Regions from separate parts of the Phyllobacterium sp. 22552 genome, predicted to be linked through region 2. Evidence: riboswitches for the same ligand, from Rfam matches in the RefSeq annotation. Region 2 holds a riboswitch; each other region holds the start of a gene.
What was found. Region 2 has a riboswitch for cobalamin ahead of ACTJI9_RS00530 (aromatic ring-hydroxylating oxygenase subunit alpha). Riboswitches for the same ligand answer to the same signal wherever they lie in the genome.
Positions count from the first base shown of each region.

Region 1: it holds a riboswitch for cobalamin, as region 2 does, so the genes downstream of both, bluB (5,6-dimethylbenzimidazole synthase) here and ACTJI9_RS00530 (aromatic ring-hydroxylating oxygenase subunit alpha) in region 2, are expected to answer to the same signal.
Region 3: it holds a riboswitch for cobalamin, as region 2 does, so the genes downstream of both, ACTJI9_RS06670 (ABC transporter ATP-binding protein) here and ACTJI9_RS00530 (aromatic ring-hydroxylating oxygenase subunit alpha) in region 2, are expected to answer to the same signal.
Region 4: it holds a riboswitch for cobalamin, as region 2 does, so the genes downstream of both, nrdH (glutaredoxin-like protein NrdH) here and ACTJI9_RS00530 (aromatic ring-hydroxylating oxygenase subunit alpha) in region 2, are expected to answer to the same signal.

Region 1 is NZ_JBQENG010000001.1:389,327-394,167, forward strand. It holds gene ettA (energy-dependent translational throttle protein EttA) at 1-1,257, shown strand, start outside; gene ACTJI9_RS01975 (MOSC domain-containing protein) at 1,357-1,965, shown strand; cobalamin riboswitch at 1,992-2,184, shown strand; gene bluB (5,6-dimethylbenzimidazole synthase) at 2,231-2,974, shown strand; gene ACTJI9_RS01985 (DUF2293 domain-containing protein) at 2,907-3,224, opposite strand; gene ACTJI9_RS01990 (ArsR/SmtB family transcription factor) at 3,353-4,360, shown strand; gene metF (methylenetetrahydrofolate reductase [NAD(P)H]) at 4,360-4,841, shown strand, end outside.
Region 2 is NZ_JBQENG010000001.1:112,810-117,650, reverse strand. It holds gene ACTJI9_RS00540 (TIM barrel protein) at 1-200, opposite strand, end outside; gene ACTJI9_RS00535 (2Fe-2S iron-sulfur cluster-binding protein) at 355-1,440, opposite strand; gene ACTJI9_RS00530 (aromatic ring-hydroxylating oxygenase subunit alpha) at 1,446-2,687, opposite strand; cobalamin riboswitch at 2,799-2,997, opposite strand; gene ACTJI9_RS00525 (L-fuconate dehydratase) at 3,179-4,456, opposite strand; gene ACTJI9_RS00520 (SDR family oxidoreductase) at 4,465-4,841, opposite strand, start outside.
Region 3 is NZ_JBQENG010000002.1:508,064-512,904, reverse strand. It holds gene ACTJI9_RS06680 (FecCD family ABC transporter permease) at 1-631, opposite strand, end outside; gene ACTJI9_RS06675 (ABC transporter substrate-binding protein) at 632-1,579, opposite strand; gene ACTJI9_RS06670 (ABC transporter ATP-binding protein) at 1,579-2,385, opposite strand; cobalamin riboswitch at 2,656-2,869, opposite strand; gene ACTJI9_RS06665 (DUF2126 domain-containing protein) at 3,413-4,841, shown strand, end outside.
Region 4 is NZ_JBQENG010000007.1:226,598-231,438, reverse strand. It holds gene nrdF (class 1b ribonucleoside-diphosphate reductase subunit beta) at 1-736, opposite strand, end outside; gene nrdE (class 1b ribonucleoside-diphosphate reductase subunit alpha) at 751-2,904, opposite strand; gene nrdI (class Ib ribonucleoside-diphosphate reductase assembly flavoprotein NrdI) at 2,874-3,287, opposite strand; gene nrdH (glutaredoxin-like protein NrdH) at 3,302-3,523, opposite strand; cobalamin riboswitch at 3,769-3,991, opposite strand; gene ACTJI9_RS17465 (MFS transporter) at 4,100-4,841, opposite strand, start outside.

The DNA.
Region 1 (4,841 bases), 280 kb from region 2:
TGGGACCTTGAATCGCAAGTTGAGATGGCGATGGAAGCACTTCGTTGCCCACCCGGCGACAGCGAAGTAACCAATCTTTCCGGTGGTGAGCGCCGCCGTGTTGCTTTGTGCCGCTTGCTCCTGTCACAGCCTGATCTTCTTCTGCTCGACGAACCGACCAACCATTTGGACGCTGAAACGACCGCCTGGCTTGAAAAACATCTGCGCGAATATAAGGGCTCCGTGCTTCTGATTACGCATGATCGCTACTTCCTTGACAATGTGACCGGCTGGATTCTCGAACTCGACCGTGGGCGCGGCATTGCTTATGAAGGCAATTACTCTGCCTATCTTGGTGCCAAGTCCAAGCGCATGCTGCAGGAAGGCCGTGAAGATGACTCCCGTCAGAAAGCTCTCGAGCGCGAACGCGAGTGGATTTCCGCCAGCCCGAAAGCACGTCAGGCAAAATCGAAGGCGCGTATCAAGGCCTATGATGCGCTCGTTGATGCCGCTAACGACCAGCGCCCCGGCGATGCCCAGATTCTGATACCGGCGGGTGAACGGCTGGGTCAGGTGGTTATCGAAGCCGAAAATCTCACCAAGTCTTTCGGTGATCGTGTGCTGATCGAAAACCTGACTTTCAAACTGCCACCCGGCGGTATTGTTGGCATTATTGGTCCGAACGGTGCGGGTAAAACCACTCTGTTCAAGATGATCACCGGTCAGGAAAAGCCGGATTCCGGCACTATTCGCGTCGGCGAGACTGTTAACCTCGGATATGTCGATCAGAGTCGCGATCACCTGAAAGCCGACAAGAATGTCTGGGAAGAAATTTCCGGCGGAACTGACATCATCAAGCTTGGCAAGCATGAGATGAACTCCCGCGCTTATGTTTCAGCATTCAACTTCAAGGGTACCGACCAGCAGCAGAAAGTTGGAAATCTTTCTGGTGGTCAGCGTAACCGCGTGCATCTGGCCAAGATGCTTCAGTCCGGTGGCAATGTTTTGCTCCTCGACGAACCGACAAACGATCTAGACACGGAAACCTTGGCAGCACTTGAAGATGCCTTGGAAAAATATGCAGGTTGCGCTGTGATCATCAGCCATGATCGCATGTTCCTTGACCGTCTCGCGACGCATATCCTGGCTTTCGAAGGCGATAGCCATGTCGAATGGTTTGAAGGCAATTTCGAAGATTATGAAAACGACAAGATTCGTCGTCTCGGTCCCGATAGCGTCAATCCAAAGCGTCCAAGCTACAAGCCTCTGACACGCTAAATATAGATGGGGAACCGCAAGGTTCCCCGTTGTCTTTGCTGGTGTAATCGCCAGATAATTTGCCGCTTTTCTAAAGCAGGGAACTCTTTGGAGCAAATGATGACTGACCTGTTCGGTAATCGTGACGAAATAGTCCCTTCGCGTAAGGTCAGTGGTCGTGTGATCGGGCTATTTGAGGCACTCGACAGGGATTTTGTCACTTCTCCAACAGATTCACTGGAACTGACTTTTGACGGTATTGTCGGTGACTTTCACGCGGGTCAGACGCGTCGCTCTGGCGGACGTGAGCCTTGGTATCCGCGTGGCACCGAGATGCGCAACGAACGCCACCTTTCCATTCTAAGTGCCGACGAGCTTGACGAGATCGCAGGAGGCATGGGCTTGCCTCAGCTGAAAGCTGAATGGATCGGTGGAAACATGGTGATTTCCGGTATTCCATCCCTTTCGATGCTACCACCCAGATCGCTGATGTTTTTTGAAGGTGGCGTGACGTTGAAAGTCGATGGACAGAATGCGCCCTGCAAGATTGCTGGTCGTTCTATTGCTTCGCATGCGGGTACTCCTGACGAAACCACCACTGCATTGGATTTTGTACGCGTGTCCAAGCGCTCGCGGGGTATCGTCGCTTGGGTTGAAAAGCCCGGGATCATACGCGCCGGTGAAAAAGTTGATATTCGTATTCCCGAACAGTGGATTTACAGGGTCTAAGGCTTGCGCCAAGTGCCTTTTCATGGCGAATAGAAAACAGGTCCGGTGCCAGCAATTTAGACGATTGCGGAGAATCGGGAAGCCGGTGAAAATCCGGCACGTGCCCAGCGCTGTAAGGGGAATGACCGTGCATTATGCCACGGTGGCCGAGAGGCCACAGGAAGGCGCACGGTTCAGCTGAACCCAAGTCAGAAGACCGGCCGGACCCCATAGCCCAAGCTGCGCGGACGGCGGCGAGGGCCTCAAGCGTTGTTAGGAGCAAACAATGCACGAAGCTTTTGATAGTCCGGTTCCAGCGGGTGATTTTACTGACGATGAGCGTGCGGCCGTTTATAAGGCGATTTATACCCGGCGAGACGTCCGCGATCAGTTTTTGTCAAAACCGATCGCCTATGATGTTTTGATGCGATTGCTCGATGCGGCGCACCATGCTCCATCTGTAGGCTTCATGCAGCCTTGGAACTTCATCACAATTCGCGATATGGCCCGCAAGAGGCAAGTGCACCGCGCTTTCGCCAAAGCCAACGAGGAAGCCAAGGCCCTGTTTCAAGATGAACGCCGGGCGCTGTATGCCTCTCTCAAATTGGAAGGCATCCTTAAAGCGCCGGTCAATTTATGCATCACCTGCGACCGGACACGCGGTGGAACGGTCGTGCTCGGTCGCACCCACAACCGCCAGATGGATGTCTATAGCACCGTTTGTGCAGTCCAAAATTTGTGGCTTGCTGCCCGTGCTGAAGGTATTGGCGTTGGCTGGGTGAGCATCTATCACGACAATGACATGCGCCAAATATTAGGTATTCCGGATCACGTTGAGATTGTTGCCTATCTATGCCTGGGCTATGTCGACGAGCTTTTTGATGCACCGGAGCTGGAAAAAAAGGGCTGGCGCAAAAGAATCCAATTACAGGACCTTATTTTTGAAGAAGGCTGGGGCCAGCTCAGCTCAGATCTTCCTCATCCGGATCCAGAAGACGTGTCGCCCGCCATTCCGTCAGTTTGCGATTAATCGCATCAAGCACGAAGAAACGAGCGGACTCTTTGTCATAGCCTTCGTCGCGCAGCGCATCATAGTCTGTATGTTGATGCCGCACATGGGCAATAGCGGCCAACCATACGGCAATCGGCGGCGGCAAGGTCTTCATATGGGGCGCACCTGCGGCCGCGCGTATTGGTTCCGAATCGGAGTAGGGAACGGCGGGTAAAAGCAAGGTCAGCGCTTTGTTGATTGAACGCTGACGGTTCGTTCCTGCACTCATTGATGTCTTTCTAATTTGATTCTGGCGCCTATTTCAGACGCGGCAGAAATTGTCGTCAATGGCAAAAACCTCTTGCCAATCGTCGCCTCATGACATAAACATATCTTTATGTCTTTTGAGGATTGGTTATGGACCGGCACAATCTTAATCTCGACCTGATGGTTGATACGTTGAAAGCGGCAGCTGAGCCTAGTCGGCTACGCATTCTTGCTTTGTTGTCGCGTGGTGATCTAACCGTTTCCGACCTCACATCCATTTTAGGACAATCTCAGCCGCGAGTGTCACGACATCTGAAATTGCTCTTTGAAGCAAGTCTTATCAACCGCTATCAGGAAGGCTCCTGGGCCTATTTCCGTTTGGCGGAATCATTGATTGTGGGAGATATTGCCCGTTCCCTGCTAGATCGCCTGGATTGTTCTGATCCCCTGCTGGAGCGTGACCTTGAACGTCTTTCCTCTGTGAAGCTTCAGCGCCGTGAACGTGCGGCTGCCTATTTTAGCGCGAATGCTTCAAGCTGGGATGCTATCCGCTCGTTGCATGTTCCAGACGGCGCTGTGGAAGAGGCCCTTACCAAGATCATAGGTGCAAGACCGTTTCAAGCGATGCTCGACGTCGGTACGGGTACCGGGCGCCTGCTTGAGCTCTTTGCTCCGCTCTACTTGCGCGGTGTCGGTATCGATATCAATCGCGACATGTTGACGATTGCCCGGTCAAATCTTGAGAAGTCCGGCATTGCCAACGCGCAAGTCCGTCAAGGTGACGTCTATTCCTTGCCGGTAGACAGAGAGTCTTTCGATCTGGTGACAATCCATCAGGTCTTGCACTTCCTTGATAATCCGGCCGAGGCCATTCGTGAAGCTGCGCGTGCCTTGCGTCCTTCCGGCCGAATGTTGATCGTCGATTTTGCTCCACACGAACTTGAATTTCTACGCGACAGACATGCCCATTTGCGCCTCGGTTTTCATGACGGACAGATTAAAGACTGGCTGACGGAAGCCGGACTGACGCTGGAACAGAGCATGGAATTACAACCAAAAGATAAAGACAAACTGACTGTTAAATTGTGGCTGGCACGCGACCCACGCTTGCTAATTGCCGATCCTGTTTCAACCTCCCGCGTTACGGAGAGTGTCTAATGAGTTTTTTCCGCCAATCCCGCCGTGCCGATCTTGGTAGCAATATCAAGGTTTCATTCGAGTTCTTCCCGCCAAAGACCGAGGTGATGGAAGAGCGTCTCTGGGAGACTGTAACGCGTCTGGCTCCGCTTAATCCCGAATTTGTCTCTGTGACATATGGGGCAGGTGGCTCCACTCGTGAACGCACAGCCCGCACGATCAAGCGCATCTTAACCGAAACCGATGTGAATGCAGCGGCACATTTGACCTGTGTTGATGCCACGAAGGAAGAGGTGGACACGGTAATCCGCGAATTTGCCGCCATGGGTGTCAATCGCTTTGTCGCCTTGCGCGGCGATCCGGCAAGCGGCGTAGGTGCTCATTACAAACCGACACCGGGTGGGTATGAAAACGGTGCCGAACTTGTCGCTGGATTGAAAGCTTTCGCTGACTTCGATATTTCGGTTTCTGCATATCCCGAAAAGCATCCCGAGAGCCCGGA
Region 2 (4,841 bases):
ATCGTGGCAATGCGCACGCCGGCTGCTTTCGATAGCGCCTTCATTTCAGTTGCAGCTGTGCCGTCAATAATCGCATTGCCGCCAAGGTCATTACGAATCTCAACATCGCGCAAGCCAAGCGCCACCGCCAACTGAAAAAACGCGGCAGGGCGAAGATAAGGAGTAGCGATATGATTGATAGCAAAAATTGGTGCAGCCATTTTGGATTCCTCCCCACCGCTTTGAGCCAGCCTGCTCTATGCGAATCTCGGCCTCTGGCAATACACGAGCTTCGTCAAGCAATGCATCGGGAAAAGCAAGGGGATTGAGATCGACAACACGAAAATGCGCTTGGGAGCTGGAGCAAAATTTGCTCTAGGCTTCCACTTCGACATTGCCCAACGGTTTGGAACAACAGGCCAGGATATAGCCTTCATCAATTTCCTCGTCGAGAATCCCGCCATTATGGTTCATATCGACATTGCCGGAAATTTTCATGACCTTGCAGGTGCCGCACAATCCGGATTCACAGGCCGCGGCAATTCGAATGCCAGCACCACGGGCAGCCTTGAGGATTGTATCGCCTGCGACGCAGTGCACATCCTTGCCGGCCATGGAGAAAGTGACGATCGCGGCAGTTTCAGACACCTCCGTAGAAATATCGTCCATTACCGGAAGCACAGGTTCGGCGGCGGAACCGAAGCTTTCCTGATGGTAATTGGCCATATCGAAGCCGGACTCTTCCAGCATGGCCCGAACATCGCGCATGAATCCGTCAGGACCGCAGCAGAAAATCGTCCGTTCCTTGAAGTCGGGCGACAATAGCGAAAGCTTCGGCGCTTCGAGCCTGCCTCTGATACCCGTCCAGAGCTGCCCCATTTCATGTTCCTTGATCAGAAAGGACAATTTGAGATTTGGCATGCAACTGGTCAGATATTCGAGTTCCTTGCGAAAAATTATATCGCTCGGGCGGCGTGCGCAACTGACAAGACTAATATCGCTTTGTGGTGCACAATCCTGCATCCAGCGCGTCATTGACATCATAGGCGTGATGCCTGATCCGGCAGAAATAAACAGATATTTTTCGCCGGGATGTTTTGAGATTGAAAAGTCACCCAGCGGCCCAAATGCTTTCAGCCGCGCGCCCGGCGTGAGGTGGTCCAGCATCCAGCGGGTGCCGATGCTGCCATCCTGCGCTTTGACCGTGATTGCAATCGTAAATGGCCGCGAGGGGCTGGAAGAGAGTGTATAGGTACGCAGGACCGCATCCGGCTGCGTACCCAATTCAAACGTCATGAACTGGCCGGGCTCATACCGGAACCAGTTTTGATTGTCGGAACGAAATGTGAATGTCTTCACATTGGGCGCTTCCTCAATGACAGACAGGCACTCCAGCAGATGCAGCCGGTCGTTCCATGGCTGCATCTGATCGAGATGCGGGTACTTTTGAGGAATGCCCATATTCACTACGCTACCTTGCTCAGTCGCTTGTCGCCGGAAAGGCGCGTTTCCATCGTGTTGGAATACCATTCAAGGAATTGCAGAACACCGCCTTCATGCTCTACCGAATAAGGGCCCGGCTCATAGGCAGGAGAGCGAATGCCAAAAGCATTTTCTTCAACGATCTGGCGGTCCTGATCATTGGTTTCGAGCCAGACATGCGTGAGTTCCTCAATGGTGTAATCGACGCCTTCCACCGCGTCCTTGTGCACCAGCCACTTGGTCGTGACCTGGGTTTCTGTCGGGCTAAGCGGGAGAACGCGGAAAGAAAGGGCATGATCCCCCAGAATGTGATTCCACGTCGTCGGATAATGATAGAGCAATAGCGAACCGATCTGCCGTGCATTCACATCATCGCTAAGCTGACGCGCTACAGCACGTTTGCCCGACATGGTATAGCTCTCGGCTTCGTGAAGCAGCGGCACGCGTGTCGCACGGTACTGGCCATTTTCATCGATACGGAACACGCTCGGCAGACCTGCGGCTTCGCATTTGTCCCAATGCGCCACGATTTCCGGATCATCCTTTGAGCCTTGTATGCCAGTCACGCTTGGTGCTTCAGGAAACGTCTTACAGAGTTCCGGATGATTGGCGGCGCAATGATAGCATTCGCGGTTGTTTTCCCACACCAGCTTCCAATTACCCTTCTCCACGATCGAGCTTTGAAAGGCGACTTTGGTTTCGCTGAGGCGATGCGGTGCAAGATAAGGATCGATCATGGCACGCGTAGCGGCAAAATCCGGCGCAATCGGCGCAAGGCAGATGAAGATATAGCCGCCAACGCTTTCGCAATGCACCGTCTTCAGGCTGTGCTGGCTGGCATCGAAATCGTCGCCCATCTGGCGCGCGAATAATAGACGGCCATCCAGTTCATAAGTCCACTGATGATAGGGGCAAACAAGCTTCGCCGAGGTGCCCCGTTCAGAAGCACAAACGCGCGACCCGCGATGGCGGCATGAATTATGAAACGCGCGTATTTTCTTCTCGCGGTCCCGGACGATAACGACCGGATAATCGCCAATCTGCACGGTAAAATAATTGCCCGGTCGCGCCACTTCGCAATCATGACCGATAAACAGCCAGTCGCGGTAGAAGATATTTTCCATATCCAACCGGAAATACTCCGGATCATTGTAGAAAGCCTGCTCAAGGCCATAACCAGGTTTCCGGTGTTTCAGGTTCCGGAGTAGTTCACTATGTGCGTCCATGTCGTGTCCTCGCCATCTCATTTGCGAAAGAACTGACTGGTGGTGACGGAGAAGACCGTCCGTATGGCTGCCCATACAAAACAATGCTCCTTGATCGCCCACCGCGATCAGTCGGTGTTATCGCTTGCGGCTGGTTTCCGGGCTCTGGAGTTGCTCTTGCGAGCCTCACGGCGCCTTCCCGGAACCATGCTCCAGTGGCTATTTTGCCGCGTTTCACTCCACTACCGTTGCGGGGGCAGCGCCGGGATTAAACCGGCTTCCCAATTCTCCACCTTCCCTAGAAAGCGGCACCTCAAGTAGCCTGATAAAAGCATCCGGATGATAAAAAGAATAGGTGCGGAAACGACATCGCATTTACACAAGACGACACGACCGAAAAAACAGAAAATGCCGCCACTCCGGCACGTCAGAATGGCGGCACAATACCCTTTCCATGTCAGCAATGAATATCACCAGAGACGGCGATGGTTCATTTACCGGGCGGAAAGGCTTTAAAGACCGTGATGCAAATACTGCTTGATCGATTCCGGTTTCATCTCAATTGAAAAGCCCGGCAGCGAGGGTGGCATATAGGCCGCATCCTGAATGTTGCAGGGATCAACAAAATGCTCGTGCAGATGATCGACATACTCGATAACCCTGCCCTCTTTCGTCCCTGAAACGGCGATATAATCAATCATTGACAGATGCTGGACATATTCACACAGACCAACACCGCCCGCATGCGGCCAGACTGGTAGCTCATACTTTGCGGCGATAAGCAGCACCGCCAGCACTTCGTTCAGTCCACCCATGCGGCAACTATCGATCTGCACGACATCGATAGCGCCTTCGGCGATGAACTGTTTGAACATGATGCGGTTCTGACACATCTCACCGGTCGCGACTTTCACCGGATGGATAGCCTGCCGAATTTTGCGATGGCCCGCAACGTCGTCGGGGCTCGTTGGCTCTTCAATGAAGAACGGCTTGACGAAGGCAAGCTTGTTCACCCAATCAATGGCTTCATTCACTTCCCAGACCTGATTGGCATCGATCATGAGAATGCGGTCAGGGCCGATCACTTCGCGCGCGATGGTAAGACGTCGGATATCATCTTCGAGATCGCGGCCGACTTTCATCTTAATGTGGTTGAAGCCCGCATCCACGGCCTCCTGACAAAGGCGACGGAGCTTTTCATCGGAATAGCCCAGCCAGCCTGCCGATGTCGTATAGCAGGGATACCCATCTGCTTTTAGCGTTTCAATACGTTCTTTCTTACCGACCTCTGCTCTACGCAGAATTTCCAGCGCCTCTTCAGGCGTCAGCACGTCCGTAAGATAGCGGAAGTCCACGATTTTGACGATCTCTTCCGGCGTCATTTCACCGACCAGTTGCCAGACAGGCTTCTTCGCTTCCTTGGCCAGCAAATCCCAAACGGCGTTCACTACCGCGCCTGTGGCCAGATGCATTGCACCCTTATCAGGGCCGATCCAGCGTAACTGGCTGTCACCGGTGATAAAATGCCAGAACCTGCCCGGGTTTTCCTTTATCCAATCAAGTTCAAGGCCGATAACAAGGTGTTTCATGGCCTCAATGGCAAGGCAGCAGATCTCATTGCCGCGCCCGATGGTAAAGGTAAGGCCGTGGCCGGAAAGCCCTGCATCCGTATCCAGCACCACATAGGCAGCCGAATAGTCCGGGTCAGGATTCATGGCATCCGATCCGTCCAGACTTTGCGAGGTCGGGAAACGGATATCGAAAACGCGAAGATCAGTGATGAGGGTCATGGTCTTTCCTAAACTGTCCAGCCGCCATCAATATTGTAGGCCTGTCCCGTGGTGTAGGTAGCACCAGCAAGATAGACGGCAAGGTCAGCGATTTCTTCCGGGAGGCCCAGACGCCCCATGGGCTGGCGCGCGATAAATGCCGCCCGCGTGGCGTCATAGTCGCCACCAGCGCGCATGCGTTGCTCAAGCGAAGGACTTTCCACCGTGCCGGGGCAGATCGCATTGCAGCGAATACCCTGCGTAATATAATCCGCGGCTACCGATTTGGTTATTCCCAATACGGCAGCCTTGGTCACGCCATAGGCAAAACGGTTCGGGACACCTTTCACGCTGCTGGCGACTGAAGACATATTGACGATAGCACCGTCCTTACGTTCGATCATAC
Region 3 (4,841 bases), on a different contig from region 2:
AGGCGAGGCCAATCAATGCCAGCGGCAGATTATCCCAACGCGCAATTCCCAGTCCTCCAAGCGTCCAGAACAATACCGAATGGGCGGCACGTTGATCGCCGGAAAACACCATATAATTGGCAAGCGCCGTGAAGATGAAGGATACGGCAAGGCCAGCAAGGATCATGCGCTCGGGACCCTGACCTTGTACGCGGCGCACCAGCAGCAGAACGATAATAGCTGCGAGCATGCCACCGCTGAACGCAGCAATGGGCAGGGTCCATACGCCGAAGCGATCGCCGAAAAGACTTATAACCGATACCGCGCCAGCAGCAGCCCCCGAGGAAAGACCAAACAGGAAGGGGTCAGCGAGATCGTTGCGGGTAACGGTCTGCAACATTGCGCCAATGATGCCAAGGCCAGCACCGACGCACAGGCCGAGGATGGCGCGGGGCAAACGCAGGTCGACAATAATTCTTTCTATGGGCACAGTCGTGGCCAAATCACTGAGCCCTGCAAAATGCGCCAAGGCATTCAACACGTCGCCAAGCGCGATAAATGTTGAGCCATAGGCAATGGAAAGGAGCCCAAGCACGATGACCAGCACCGTGCTTACCGCTAAAGTCAGTTTTGTTCCCGCCGGAAAATGCACTCAGAATGCTTCCGGATGCATTGCCTTGGCAATCTTTTCGATGGCTTCGATATTCGCAGGACCCGGCGTAAGTTCCGCATAACGAAGGGGGACAAAGCGCTCATTCTTTACTGCATCGGTTTCCTTCATGGCCGGATGGCTCTTCAGGAAATCGAGAAGCTTCTTATATCCAACATCATCCTGATAATCGAGCAGTACGAGAAACTGCGGATTGCGCGATGCAACAGTTTCCCAAGAGGTGGTGGCCCAGCTGGATTCCAGGTCATCCATGATGTTGACGCCGCCAGCTTCGCTGATCATCGCTGAAGGGATGGCGAACTTTCCAGCGGTGAATGGTTTGTCTTCACCGGAATCATAAAGGAACACGCGGGTACCGCTGTTGGTGCCGACCTTCTTTTTGATCTGTGCCAATTGGGTCTTCCAGCCGGAAATCAGTTTTTCAGCTTCTGCTTCCTTGTCGAAAATTTTGCCCAGCTTTTCGATGTCGCCATAGAGAAGCTCCATGGAAGCGGCAGGGCGGTTTTTATCGAGATGGACGCAGCTCTCGGTCAGTTCGAGGGTTTTGATTCCATAGGGCGCAAGTGTATCGGGGGTAACTTCGCCGCCGATGCGCATGCCGTAATTCCATCCAGCAAAGAAGAAATCAGGCTGCACGGCGATAATATTCTCGAGTGTCGGATTTTTTGGTGCAAGTTCCGGAATGGAACCCTGCTGCTTGATGAAGGCATCATCGAGCTTGTACCAGCCGGTGATTCCGGTCACGCCAACCATTGAAGATTGCAGGCCAAGCGCGAAAGCCATTTCGCTCATGTTAATATCATTGACGACAACGCGCTTGGGAGCGGCGTCGAAGGTCAAAGGTTTGCCGCAACTATCGACGGTTACAGGGAAAGCAAAGGCAGGCGCAGACAGAAGAGTAAATGCGAGGGCAAAAAGGGATTTTTTCATCAAATGCTCCGTGAATGAGAATGGGCGTCATGGATCGGTTCGGGTGCTTCAAACACCATAAGGTCGCGCTGGCGAGATGGGTGCCTGAGGCGCAGCACATCAAGGTCAAATACATCGCTGACGATGCGCGGGGTCAGCGTTTCGTCGGGCGTGCCTGACGCTACAAGCTGAGCGCTGTGCATGACTGCTACATGGGTTGCAAAGGGCGCAACAAGCGGCAAATCATGCAGAACGGCAATGGTCGTGACATTAAGTCCGGCAACGAGCAGGAGCAGTTCGCTGCGCGCCTTTGGATCGAGGTGATTGGTCGGTTCATCAAGAAACAGGATGGCCGGTTGCTGGGCGAGGGCGCGCGCCAATTGCATGCGCTGCCGTTCGCCGCCTGACAATGAACCCAATGCACGACGGCGGAAATGGCTGATCCGCGCGCGCTCCATGGAATCTTCGACGATTTCCCGGTCGACCGTGCGTGTGAAGACGCCCAGATGGGGAATGCGGCCAAGAGATACATAATCCTCGACAAGAAGCTGTTGATCGGGGGCATCGGCCTGGCCGACAAAGGCAAATTGCCGGGCCCGCTCAAGCGGCGACATTGTACCGATAATTTTGCCGTTGAAGCTTATTCCGCCGGACGTCGGTGGCAGCAGCCCGGCCAGCATGCGCAGCAAGGTGGATTTTCCAGCGCCATTCGGCCCGATAATAGCGAGCCTTGCGCCACATCTTATGCCGACCGACGCAGCATCAACCAAAGTATGGGTTCCGGTTTTATAGCTCACGGCTGTTGCATCAAGCTGTATATGGCTCACGGGCGCGCTCCCATGCCGTGGAAATATTCTGAGGACTTCGACATGGGTAGGAGATAGCGTAATGTTATAACAATCGTCAATGCCGATTGTTTGAGAGGGTAGATAATATGATGCTGGGTCGAAGTGACGATGCGCGAAACGTTCATACCTGCCAACTTTCAAGGGGAGGACAGAGAACGCAGACGATGAACCGGAAGCTATTCAAAGCATTCGGGTGCCGCTAATGCGGACAGAGGTCATCGCATCGCTCCCGGCACACCCCGTCCGGTTCGAATTTCAATTATGATGGCAGGTCTCCTGGCTCACGGGTCTTGGCAAAGCCTTACCTTCCCGATCTTGCGATCAGTGGCATCATCAGGCGTCGCTCACCGCTTACAGTTGCGGGGGCAGCCACGGTTTCGGTCCCTTTTGGGTACGCCTCACCGTGTTCCCTTTTCATCTCCAGCATTGTCTAGCCGGAGAAACCATCACGATGATTAGTAGTTGAACCGAAGTGAAAATGAAATGGGGTAAAAGAGATAGCACTTGGAAAAAATAGAAGAATGCTATGTTTCCCTCAGGAGTGAGAGGGAGGCTTTCGCCCACCTCCCGTTTTCTGGTTTAATGAATGGAGATCCGGATAGTGAGTGTCCAGCTCGTCCGGGTCTTTTTCAATTCCAGGGTGATAATCAGCAGCTACCCTTTGTTGGCATTGAGTTTCTGCGTGGTTCGACGGGGCTCACCATGAGGAATGTGGTTTGATTGCACATTGGTCGATAACCTTGCAGGAAGTAACTTCCTGCAAATAATAACCTCCCTCATGGTGAGCCCCGTCGAACCACGCAGCAAGCCTAATGCAAATTATATTACCCCCTCTCTTGGATTTGGTTGTGTCGTCCATTTTGCCAGCCCGTTTAAGGTGCAGATTCAGTACGTGCTAAAATAAATGGCAGAATAAGTTTTTTAAGCGTGAACAAGCCGATGGAGTAGGCTAGGCTTCGCATGTAGCCTTTGGCGACATCGATGTTTTATTGAATTTTGGGGCGACATGGCAATTCACGCAGCAGTCTATCATCTGACTCACTATAAATATGATCGCCCCATCATGCTCGGGCCGCAGATCATCCGCCTTCAACCAGCTCCGCACTCGAGAACCAAAGTGCTGAGTCACTCGTTGAAGGTCAGTCCGTCCAACCATTTCGTCAATTTGCAGCAGGACCCTTACGGTAATTTTCTGGCCCGTTTTGTCTTTCCTGAGCCCGTCACGGAGCTCAAGATCGAAGTCGATCTCATTGCCGATATGACCGTCTATAATCCGTTTGATTTCTTCGTCGAACCTGCCGGAGAAATCTGGCCCTTCGCTTACCCTGAAGATATACGCGACGATCTTTCCATATATATGAAGCCGGAGCCGATTGGGCCGCTTCTGTCGGATTTTCTGGCAACGATTGATCGCTCAAGCACCAATACAGTCAATTTCGTCGTGGACCTTAATGCACGCATCCAGCGCGAGATTGGTTATGTTATCCGCATGGAAACCGGTGTCCAAGAGCCGGAAACCACGTTGAATGTCCGTACAGGTTCGTGCCGTGATACCAGCTGGCTTCTCGTCCAGACCTTGCGTCATCTCGGCCTGGCGGCGCGTTTTGTTTCCGGCTACCTCATCCAGTTAAAGCCCGATCTGGTGGCGCTCGATGGGCCTGCCGGGACAACGACGGATTTTACTGATCTACATGCCTGGTGCGAGGTCTACTTGCCGGGTGCCGGTTGGATTGGCCTTGATCCGACATCGGGGTTGCTGACTGGCGAAAGTCATGTCCCGCTGGCCGCAACACCTCATTATCGCAACGCTGCACCGATTTCAGGCATGGCTGAACCGGCCAATGTCGAATTCGGTTTTGACATGCGGGTAACGCGCGTCTCGGAGCATCCACGCATTACCAAGCCATTTTCCGATGAATCGTGGGACGCGCTCGATGCGCTTGGCAACAAAGTCGATGCGCTGCTCAAGGAACGGGATGTTCGCCTGACCATGGGCGGCGAGCCGACATTCGTTTCAATTGACGATTTTGAATCCGGCGAATGGAACACCGATGCCGTTGGCCCAACCAAGCGGGAAAAAGCTGACAAGCTGATCCGGCGCTTGCGTGATCGTTTCGCGCCGGGCGGATTTCTGCATTACGGGCAGGGAAAATGGTATCCGGGGGAGAGCCTGCCGCGCTGGACGTTCTCACTCTATTGGCGAAAAGACGGCCAGCCCATCTGGGTCAATCCTGATCTTATCGCCGCGGAAAACAGCAAGGCGGATGTCAAACCGGAAGATGCGGGCAAACTGCTGGTGGAGATGGCTGGCGAATTGGGCGTTGAAGACGATATGGTTGCCGCCGCCTATGAGGACCCCGCAGAGTGGATCGTCAAGGAAGGCAATTTGCCGGAGAATGTTGACCCCTCAAACTCCATGCTGAAAGATCCGGAAG
Region 4 (4,841 bases), on a different contig from region 2:
ATTTTGCCTCATTGTCGTAGAGTTCAAGCAGAAGATCGAAAGCGAAATCCTTGATTTCCGAACGGCGCTCCTCACCAAGACGTTCCAGTCCGCGTTGAAACTTATATCCGATGTAATAGCCATGTACAGCTTCATCCCGGATGATGAGGCGGATCATGTCGGCAGTATTGGTCAGCTTGGCGCGGCTCGACCAGAACATCGGTAGATAGAATCCGGAATAAAACAGGAAGCTCTCCAGGAACACACTGGCAATCTTGCGCTTGAGAGGATCGGGATTGCGGTAATGTTCGAGGATCAGCGCGGACTTCCTCTGCAAATGCTCATTTTCCTCGGACCAGCGATAGGCATCATCAACGTCAGGTGTCGAGCACAATGTGGAGAAAATGGACGAGTAGGAACGGGCATGCACGGCCTCCATGAAGGAGATGTTGGAATAGACTGCTTCCTCATGGGGAGTGATCGAATCTTCCATGAGTTTTGGCGCGCCAATGCTGGTCTGGATTGTATCGAGCAGGGTCAGCCCCGTGAACACACGAATGGTAAGCTGCTGTTCCTCGGGTTTGAGTGCAGCCCAGGACGGAATATCATTCGACAGCGGCACCTTTTCCGGCAGCCAGAAATTTCCGGTAAGCCTGTTCCAGACCTCAAGGTCCTTGTCATCCTCAAGGCGGTTCCAGTTGATGGCGCGAACGGCTGCAGGAAGCTTTACAGCTTTATTCTTGATTTGAATGTTCATTGTTTCCCCGGAAATCAAAGCGTGCAGGATACGCAGCCCTGCACTTCCGTGCCGGACAGAGCCATTTGACGAAGACGGATATAGTAGATTGTCTTGATGCCTTTCTTCCAGGCATAGATCTGCGCCTTGTTGATATCGCGCGTGGTCGCGGTATCGCGGAAGAAGAGCGTCAGCGACAAGCCCTGATCGACATGCTGCGTTGCTGCAGCATAGGTATCGATGATCTTTTCCGGGCCAATCTCATAGGCGTCCTGATAGTAATCAAGATTATCATTGGTCAGAAACGCGGCCGGGTAGTAGACGCGGCCGATCTTGCCCTCCTTGCGGATTTCGATCTTCGACACGATCGGATGGATCGAGGAGGTTGAGTGATTGATGTAGGAAATGGAGCCCGTGGGCGGCACAGCCTGCAGGTTCTGATTGTAAAGACCGGATACCACCACAGCCTCTTTCAGTGCCAGCCAGTCGGCCTGTGTCGGGATCGCAATGCCAGCTGTTTCGAACAATTCGCGGACCCGCTCAGTTGCTGGCAGCCATTCCTGCGCCGTATACTTGTCGAAATATTCTCCAGATGCATATTTCGAGTTCTCGAAGCCCTTGAAGCTTTGGCCGCGTTCAACCGCTAGGCGATTGGATGCGCGAACGGCGTGATAGGTCACGGTGTAGAAATAGATATTGGTGAAATCGATACCTTCGTCAGAGCCGTAATAAATGCGTTCGCGGGCCAGGTAACCATGCAGATTCATCTGCCCAAGGCCGATGGCATGGCTGTCATCATTACCCTTTTCGATAGAAGGCACCGACGAGATATGGCTCATGTCCGAGACGGCGCTCAGCGCCCTGATGGCCGTTTCGATGGTTTTGCCAAAATCCATTGAATCCATTGCGGCGGCAATATTCAGCGAGCCGAGATTACAGGAGATATCCTTGCCCATATCGCTATAGGACAGATCGGCATTGTATTCGCTCGCCTCGCTGACCTGAAGGATTTCCGAGCACAGATTGCTCATGGTGATGCGCCCTGCAATCGGGTTGGCGCGATTCACTGTGTCCTCGAACATGATGTAGGGATAGCCGCTTTCGAACTGGATTTCGGCCAAGACCTGAAAGAAGTCGCGAGCCTTGATTTTCTTTTTGCGGATACGCGAATCTGCGACCATTTCACGGTACTTTTCTGTCACCGAAATTTCCGTAAAGGCCACGCCGTAGACCCGCTCTACGTCATAGGGAGAGAACAGATACATATCCTCATTGTTCTTCGCCAATTCGAAAGTAATATCCGGCACGACAACGCCGAGCGACAGCGTCTTGATACGGATTTTCTCATCCGCATTTTCGCGCTTGGTATCGAGGAAACGCATTATGTCGGGATGATGTGCGTTCAGATAGACCGCACCTGCCCCCTGTCTTGCACCAAGCTGGTTGGCATAGGAAAAACTATCCTCCAAAAGCTTCATGACTGGAATGATGCCGGATGACTGATTTTCAATCTGCTTTATCGGCGCGCCCGCTTCACGGATATTGGTGAGCGATAATGCAACGCCGCCCCCGCGTTTGGAGAGCTGCAGGGCCGAGTTGATACCCCTCGCGATTGATTCCATATTGTCTTCAATTCGGAGCAGAAAGCAGGACACCAGCTCGCCGCGCTGTTTCTTTCCAGCATTGAGAAAGGTGGGAGTTGCAGGCTGGAAACGCCCGGAAATGATCTCGTCAACCATATCCCGCGCCAGGGTTTCACTTCCTTGCGCCAGCGTCAGCGCCACCATGCAGATGCGGTCCTCGTAACGCTCAAGATAGCGTTTTCCGTCAAAGGTCTTCAGCGTGTAGCTGGTGTAATACTTGAATGCGCCAAGAAATGTTGGAAACCTAAATTTCTTCGCATAGGCATGGTTGAACAGATCGCGCATGAAATTGAAGGAATATTGATCAAGCACCGCGCGCTCATAATAGCCTTCGGTTACCAGGTAATCGAGCTTCTCGCGCAAATTGTGAAAGAACACCGTATTCTGGTTCACATGCTGCAGAAAATACTGCTTCGCCGCCATACGATCCTGATCGAACTGGATGTTGCCCTCCTCATCATAAAGGTTCAGCATCGCGTTCAGCGCGTGGTAATCCAGCACTGGTTCGTTGGCTTTCACTGGTCGTTCGAGCGTGAGCGCGTCCAAAATCGTTCCAATCCATGTTTGACGTTTACGACATCCTGCTCCGTGCCGATCAGCTCGAACCTGTAAAGGTAAGGCACCTGGCATTTGGCAGAGATGATGTCGCCGGCAATCCCGAAGGTCGCTCCGAAGTTACTGTTACCCGCGGAAATCACGCCGCGGAGATTTAAACGGTTTTCCGCCTGGTTGAGGAAGCGGATCACCTGTTTTGGAACGGCACCCTTGCCGCCATCGCCGCTATAAGTTGGCACGATCAAAATATAGGGTGCGTTGATCTTCAGCTCTTCATGAGAACCGATCGGTATCCGTTGTGAGGTGAAGCCCAGCTTGGAAACAAAACGGTGGGTATTCTCCGACCTGCTCGAAAAATAGACGATCCCACTCATGACACCCATCCCTGTCAGGCAAGGGTGCTAATCATATCCGGGCGAAAACCGGCCCAGTGTTTTTCGCCGGCGACAACCACAGGTACCTGGCGGTAGCCGAGACTTTGAACAAGTTCGAGAGCATCCTGATCGTTGGAAATATCAATAACGTCATACTCCATACCCTGCCGGTCAAGAGCTCGGGTCGTAGCGGTGCACTGGACACAGGCCGGCTTGCTGTAAACGACAATATTCATGACTTCCTCATTTGATTTTTGGTCGTGAGAACATGGTCTGGCAGCTCTGATTGCTGCCAGCTAGTTTGGTTTAAAACTGTATGACTTACTCAAGTGCCGCCCGATTTACGGCGGGTCGCCCACAATCAATGCGCTGGATAGGTTTCTCATGCACTTCACCCTGTTGCTCGCTCGTGGAGGGGCAGGGAAGCGTTTTACACGGAAAATCCTCGTGCATTGGCGCGACCGCTCCGGCACCCCGCCGGTGGACTCATCAGATCAAGGCAGGTCTCCTGGCTCGCAGATCAACGCACTTATTCTTGCCTTCCCGGGGCCTAGAGCCCCAGTGACAGTATCGAACAGGTGCTAGCCGCTTACAGTTGCGGGGGCAGCTCCGGCATCACAGTACCTTAAAGGCACCACTCACCGTATTCCCGTCTTAGCTTCCCACTCTCACGAATCGGAAGAACCTTGAACACTATATATAGTAGTGGATGTTAAAAATCCGTCAACAGCTAGATCAAACCAAAATTGAAACTATGCACAGCTGCCAATCAATTTGGCGCTGCGCACGAAATGGAATGAGTGAGGAAGGGACTACACGTCCTGATTGTCGGTCTGACGATTCAAGCTGAGGGCTATAAGCGTGCACACAGCACCGGAGAGCAGATAGCCGCCCGCAGCTATCAGGCCGAAATGGCTAGATAGCAGCAGCGCGACCAGCGGTGCGAAACCCGCCCCGAACAACCATGCCATATCGCTGGTCAATGCCGAGCCGGTATAGCGGAACTTCTTTGAGAAGCGCGAGGCCACTGAGCCGGATGACTGGCCGAAGGACAGACCAAGCAAAATAAATCCAAGGATCATGAAGATCAGTTCGCCGATGTCGCCGCCATCAAGCAATTGAGGAGCAAACCCACTGAACACGGCAATGGCTATGGCGGTGCCGCCCAGCAAATTCCGGCGTCCGACGCGGTCGGCAATCGTGCCCGACGCAAACACGGTAATGACGCCCACAGCCGCTCCGAATGCTTCAATCAAAAGAAAGCGGGCCGGGCCCTGATCCGTAAACAGGAAGACCCAAGACAGTGGAAATACCGTTACCATATGAAAGAGCGCAAAACTCGCAAGCGGTGCAAAAGCACCAATGACCACGTGGCGACCTTCATGCTGTAATGTGTTGGCCACCGTCGTTGGCTGCAGTTCTCTGCTTTCATATAATTTTGCATATTGCGGCGTAACAACCATTCGCAACCGTGCAAACAGCGCCACCACATTAATAGCGAAAGCAACGAAAAACGGATAGCGCCAGCCCCAGCCCAGGAAGTCTTCTGCGGAA